DNA from 2 places in the Bradyrhizobium sp. MI1.7 genome. Region 2 is predicted to be linked to the other one. Evidence: riboswitches for the same ligand, from Rfam matches in the RefSeq annotation. Region 2 holds a riboswitch; the other holds the start of a gene.
The links. Region 2 has a riboswitch for glycine ahead of AC0L3X_RS21730 (D-amino acid dehydrogenase). Riboswitches for the same ligand answer to the same signal wherever they lie in the genome.
Positions count from the first base shown of each region.

Region 1: another riboswitch for glycine. It lies ahead of gcvT (glycine cleavage system aminomethyltransferase GcvT); the one in region 2 lies ahead of AC0L3X_RS21730 (D-amino acid dehydrogenase).

Region 1 is NZ_JBVVPO010000036.1:72,530-75,935, reverse strand. It holds gene alaS (alanine--tRNA ligase) at 1-797, opposite strand, end outside; glycine riboswitch at 1,031-1,119, shown strand; gene gcvT (glycine cleavage system aminomethyltransferase GcvT) at 1,263-2,411, shown strand; gene gcvH (glycine cleavage system protein GcvH) at 2,423-2,791, shown strand; gene gcvP (aminomethyl-transferring glycine dehydrogenase) at 2,972-3,406, shown strand, end outside.
Region 2 is NZ_JBVVPO010000023.1:90,055-93,460, reverse strand. It holds gene AC0L3X_RS21735 (M20/M25/M40 family metallo-hydrolase) at 212-1,342, shown strand; glycine riboswitch at 1,436-1,539, shown strand; glycine riboswitch at 1,543-1,656, shown strand; gene AC0L3X_RS21730 (D-amino acid dehydrogenase) at 1,724-3,025, shown strand; gene AC0L3X_RS21725 (ABC transporter permease) at 3,207-3,406, shown strand, end outside.

The DNA of each region.
Region 1 (3,406 bases), on a different contig from region 2:
TTCGGCCCGGCGCCGAGCGCTGACGACGTCGCATCGATCAGATGGCGGAACAGATCGGTCTCGAACACGCTGTCGACGCCCTGCATGATGCTGGCCATGCGCTCGAGGCCCATGCCGGTGTCGATCGAGGGACGCGGCAGATCCACGCGCTCCTCCTTCGTCACCTGCTCGTACTGCATGAACACCAGGTTCCAGAATTCGAGGAAGCGGTCGCCGTCCTCTTCCGGCGAGCCCGGAGGTCCGCCCCAGATGTGATCGCCGCGGTCGATGAATATCTCCGAGCACGGGCCGCACGGGCCGGTGTCGCCCATCGCCCAGAAATTGTCCGAGGTCGGGATGCGGATGATGCGGTCGTCGGAGAAGCCCGCGATCTTCTTCCACAGCCCAGCCGCCTCGTCGTCGGTGTGGTAGACGGTGACGAGCAGCTTGTCTTTCTTGAGCCCGAACTCCCGCGTGATCAGGGTCCAGGCCAGCTCGATCGCGCGCTCCTTGAAATAGTCGCCGAACGAGAAATTGCCGAGCATCTCGAAGAAGGTAAGATGGCGCGCGGTGTAGCCGACATTGTCGAGGTCGTTGTGCTTGCCGCCGGCGCGCACGCATTTCTGCGAGGTGGTGGCACGCTGATAGGGCCGCTTCTCGACGCCGGTGAAGACGTTCTTGAACTGCACCATGCCGGCATTGGTGAACATCAACGTCGGGTCGTTGCGCGGCACCAATGGCGAGGACGACACGATCTCGTGGCCGTTCTCGGCAAAGAAGTTCAGAAAGGTCGACCTGATCTCGTTGACGCCGCTCATGTTCATCCAATCGGGTGTGCTTGGACCCGCGATACGCCATCCAAACCGGGCATTTGGGCTGATATCTGCGCGTCAAAGCGCTTTTAGACAAGGCCAGCTGCGCTGTCCAGAAACTGTGCAAGGAGATCAGTGAGTTGCCGCAGGCGCGCAACCCCGTTTGCAATCCCGTTGAAAGCCGCCAGGTGCGCGTTGACAGGCTTGGCCGGCCTGTGGTCTGTACCCATCTGTATCGTACGGCCACGTCGGGAGAGACCGGCTTTGGTGCCGGCGCCGAAGGAGCAACCGCCCCGGAAACTCTCAGGCAAAAGGACCGCGTGGCTTTGACGACATCTGGAAAGAGGCGCCGACGGGCATAGCCCGGACGACGTCCGCCGACGGGATAATACTCTCAGGCACAGCGACAGATGGGGCTTCGACTGGTTGCTACCGGGGAATCGTCCCCGGGGAACCGCCGAGGGCCCCGTGATGCTTGCGCGCGACGACCAAGATTCCCTGAAACGTACGCCCCTTCACGGGCTTCATGTCTCCCTCTGCGGCAAGATGGTGCCGTTCGCGGGCTATGACATGCCCGTGCAGTACCCCGCGGGCGTCCTGAAGGAGCACCTCCATACCCGTTCCTCCGCCGGCCTGTTCGACGTCTCCCACATGGGCCAGCTCGCGCTTCGGCCGAAGTCGGGCAAGGTCGAGGACGCCGCCCGCGCGCTGGAACGGCTGGTGCCGCAGGATATCGTGGCGGTTGCCCCGGGACGGCAGCGCTATGCCCAGTTCACCAATCCGGACGGCGGGATTCTCGACGATCTGATGGTCGCCAATTTCGGCGATCACCTGTTCCTGGTCGTCAACGCCGCCTGCAAGGAAGGGGACGAGGCGCATCTGCGCGCGCATCTCTCGGATGACTGCATCATCGATTCGCTTCAAGACCGCGCGCTGATCGCGCTGCAGGGCCCGAAGGCGGAAGCCGCATTGGCGAAATTGTGTGCAGAGGCGCCCTCCATGAAGTTCATGGACGCCGGCCCGCACAAGGTTGCCGGTCTCGACTGCTTCGTCTCGCGCTCCGGCTACACCGGCGAGGACGGGTTCGAGATTTCGGTCCCCGCGGCCGATGCCGAGCGCCTCGCCAGGACGCTGCTGGACAATCCCGACGTGATGCCGATCGGCTTAGGGGCCCGCGACAGCCTGCGGCTGGAAGCCGGGCTCTGCCTCTACGGCCACGACATCGACACCGCCACCACGCCGGTCGAGGCCGCGCTGGAATGGTCGGTGCAGAAGAGCCGCCGCAGCGGCGGCGCCCGCGCCGGTGGCTTCCCCGGCACTGATGTGATCCTCGCTCATTTCGACAACGGCGCGAGCCGCCGCCGGGTCGGCCTGCGCACGGAAGGCCGCGCGCCGGTGCGCGAGGGCGCGCCGCTGTTTGCGGATGAAGCGGGCGGCGAGCCGATCGGAAAGGTCACCTCGGGCGGTTTCGGCCCGAGCCTGAACGCGCCCGTCGCGATGGGCTATGTGCCCATGGCATCGAGCGCGCTCGATACAAAACTCTTCGCCGAAGTGCGCGGCCAGCGGCTGCCGCTCACGGTCGCCGCCATGCCCTTCGTAAAAAACACCTACAAACGCTGAGGACTGAGAAAATGACCACGACGCTGTACTCCTCCGACCATGAATGGCTGGCCATCGACGGCGACGTCGCCACCGTCGGCATCACCGACTACGCGCAGTCGCAGCTCGGCGACGTCGTATTCGTCGAGTTGCCGAAGGTCGGCCGCAGCCTGAAGAAGGCGGAAGCCGCCGCCGTCGTGGAATCGGTGAAGGCCGCCTCCGACGTCTACGCGCCTGTCACCGGCGAAGTGCTCGAGACCAACGACGCGCTCGCCGCCGAACCGGCGTTGGTGAACTCCGACGCGCAAGGCAAGGCGTGGTTCTTCAAGATCAAGATTGCCGACAAGAGCGAGCTCGGCGGCCTCATGGATGAAGCCGCCTACAAGGCCCACACGGCGTGAAATGAAGCGAACTCTGACCTCATATTCGGTGTCATCACCCGCCTTGTGCGCACTGCGCACTGGGGCGGGTGATCCAGTACGCCGCGGCTTCTCGGCTCAAGCCGTGACGCCTGCGTTTACTGGATGCCCCGCCTTCGCGGGGCATGACGGCGACAGCGAAATCTAAAGCGAGGACCCATGATGACCGCGCACCGCAAATCCAATGGCGACACCGCCGCCACCTTCGTTCGCCGCCACATCGGCCCGTCGGCGCGCGACGTCACCGCAATGCTGGAGGCCGTCGGCGCCAAGAGCGTGGACGCCCTGATGGCGGAGACGCTGCCGGCCTCGATCCGGCAGACCGCCCCGCTCGATCTCGGCAAGCCCTTGAGCGAGACCGAGGCGATCGCGCACATGGCCGAGCTCGCGCGAGAGAACCAGGTCTTCACCTCGCTGATCGGCCAAGGCTATTCCGGCACGGTTTTGCCCGCGGTGATCCAGCGCAACATTCTGGAGAATCCCGCCTGGTACACGGCTTACACGCCTTACCAGCCCGAGATCAGCCAGGGCCGGCTGGAAGCGCTGCTCAACTTCCAGACCATGATCTGCGACCTCACCGGGCTCGACGTCGCTAAC
Region 2 (3,406 bases):
TTCGTTCTTTAGGCGAACTAACCTCATGCGATGCCTTTGTCTTTCGAGACTTGCAGACAGTGTTGAGCGCGTCAATCCGGTTTCGCTGCAGCCCCAAGCGGCGCGCCCACGGGCTCCACAAAGATCGGTTTGGCTCTACAACGCTTTCCGCCAGTCCCGTCCGCGCCAATGCAATGCGCGTTCCATCTTTCGAAGCTTGAGAGACATTAAGATGAATCCAGCCAATCTACCCTTCGATTCCGAGGCGATGCTCGAGGGCCTGCGCACCTGGGTGGAATGCGAGAGCCCGACCTGGGACGCGGGTGCCGTCAACCGCATGCTCGATATCGCAGCGCGGGATATGGCGATCATGGGTGCGACGATCGAACGCATCGGCGGTCGACAGGGCTTCGGCGGCGTGATCCGCGCGCGCTTCCCGCATCCGAAACAGGGCGAGCCGGGCATCCTGATCGCCGGCCACATGGATACCGTCCACCCGGTCGGCACCATCGAGAAGCTGAAATGGCGGCGCGAGGGCGACAAGTGCTACGGCCCCGGCATCTACGACATGAAGGGCGGCAACTATCTCTCGCTGGAAGCGATCCGGCAGCTGGCACGTGCGTCCTTCACCACGCCGCTGCCGATCACCGTGCTGTTTACACCCGACGAGGAAGTCGGCACGCCCTCGACGCGCGACATCATCGAGGCGGAGGCTGCGCGCAACAAATATGTGCTGGTGCCCGAACCGGGCCGCGCCGACAACGGTGTCACCACCGGACGTTACGCCATCGCGCGTTTCAATCTGGAAGCGACGGGCCGGCCGAGCCATGCCGGCGCGACATTGTCGGCCGGACGCTCGGCGATCCGCGAGATGGCGCGGCAGATCCTCGCCATCGACGCGATGACGACGGAGGACTGCACTTTCTCGGTCGGCGTCGTGCATGGCGGACAATGGGTCAATTGCGTTGCCACGACCGCCACCGGCGAGGCGCTGTCCATGGCCAAGCGCCAGGTCGATCTCGACCGCGGCGTCGAGCGGATGCTGGCGCTGTCGGGCACGTCCAATGATGTCACGTTCAAGGTGACGCGCGGCGTCACGCGCCCCGTATGGGAGCCGGATGCCGGCACCATGGCGCTTTACGAGAAGGCGCGCGGCATCGCCAAATCGCTCGGCACTGAGCTGCCGCATGCGAGCTCCGGCGGCGGCTCCGACGGCAACTTTACCGGCGCGATGGGCATCCCGACGCTCGACGGCCTCGGCGTGCGCGGCGGCAACGGCCACACGCTCGAGGAGTTCATCGAGGTCGAGAGCCTAGTTGAACGCGGGCGCCTGATGGCCGGCTTGCTGGCGACGCTCGACTGACGACGCAACTTCGCACTGCACAATGCGTTGGCAGTCGCGGTTTAAATTTAGCCTTGTCTAAAAATGAGGCGCATCGTACTGCTCGATTGTCCACGCGACGATGCGGGAGAGATCGCAACGAGAGTTCAGGCTTTCGTTGCGGCGCCGACGGAGCAACCGCCCCGGAAACTCTCAGGCAAAAGGACCGTATCGTCAGGACGATCTGGAGAGAGGCGGCGCGATCTTGGGATCGTGACGTCCACCGAAGGGGATAGTCCGGAGCTGACCTCGCCGAGGTCCGCAACGGATCAAGCTCTCAGGTAACCGTGACAGATGGGGCGCCGCCAACGGCCTTTGGCCGGCGGTTAGCCGACTCTAACTCACGGGAGCCCCGAACCTGCCATGACCCATATCGCCATCATCGGCGCCGGCATCACCGGCGTAACGACTGCCTATGCCCTGCTCGAACGCGGATACAAGGTGACGGTGCTCGACAAGCACCGCTACGCCGCGATGGAGACCTCCTTCGCCAATGGCGGACAGCTCTCCGCCAGCAATGCCGAAGTCTGGAACAGCACCGCCACGATCCTGAAAGGCCTGCGCTGGATGTTCCGGCGCGACGCGCCGCTGCTGATGAACCCGCGGCCGAACTGGCACAAATATTCGTGGATGAGCGAGTTCGTCGCCAATATCGGCAACTACCGCGCCAACACGGTTCAGACCACGCGGCTCGCGATCGAAGCCCGCAAGCATCTGTTCGAGATCGCGGAGCGCGAAGGCATCGACTTCGATCTCGAACGCCGCGGCATCCTGCACATCTATCACGACAAGAAGGGTTTTGAATCCGGCCTGCAGGTCAATGCGCTATTGAAGGAAGGCGGGCTCGATCGCCGCCCGGTGACGCCGGAGGAGATCCGCGCCATCGAGCCGACGCTGCGCAAGGACTATTTTGGCGGCTTCTACACGCCGTCGGATGCGACCGGCGATATCCACAAGTTCACGCGCGGACTTGCTGAAGCCTGCAAGCGGCGCGGCGCGACCTTTATCCACGAAGCCAACATCGATTCCATTGCCCAGGCAGGTGGCGGCTTTGTCATCGGCTGGGCTGGTCTTTCGGCCAGTGATGCTGTCGCATTCGCGCGCGGCATGCTGAAGGCGGATGGCGTCGTGGTCTGCGCCGGTGTGGCCAGCCGCCACTTCGCCGCCCTCCTCGACGAGCGCGTCAACGTCTATCCGGTGAAGGGTTATTCGATCACCGTTCAGCTCGACACTGCCGCAAGCCGCAATGCCACGCCGACCGTGAGCCTGCTCGACGAAGCCGCCAAGATCGTCACCAGCCGGCTCGGTGCCGATCGTTTCCGCGTCGCAGGCACCGCCGAATTCAACGACTTCAACCGCGACATCCGCGCCGACCGCGTGCAGCCGCTGGTCGACTGGGTGCGCAGCAACTTCCCCGGCGTCGAAACGTCCAAGGTCGTGCCCTGGGCCGGGCTGCGGCCGATGATGCCGAACATGATGCCCGTGGTGCGCGCAGGACGGATGCCGGGCGTGTTCTTCAACACCGGCCACGGCCATCTCGGCTGGACCTTGTCGGCGGCGACCGCGCAGATGATTACCGGGACCATCGACGGCTGGCGCGGGCTCAACGCACCGCCGACCGCACCCTCACTCAGGGTTGAGCGCGAGTTCCGCCATGCATCCTGAGTGGCCGATATCGGAGGCTCGGCGGCCTCTTGCGACCGCCTTGCCCTTGGCACACAATTTGCCCCGAAAGGTCGGCTTCTCCGGCCGGCTTTCCAGCCCGAGTGACAGGCGTGCATGATAGACAGAACCGATTCCACGGGGGCCTCTCGGCCCCACAAGTTCCGCAGCCGGAGATAGGTGCATGCTAGGTTATCTCATTCGCCGCGTTCTGGCCGCGGTGCCCGTGATGGGCGTCGTCGCGCTGTTCGTCTTCCTGCTGCTGCGGCTGACGCCGGGCGATCCCGCCGCCATTCTCGCCGGCGATAACGCGACGCCGGAACGGCTGGAACGCATCCGCGACTCGCTCGGCCTCAACGAGCCGCTCATCGTGCAATTCATCAC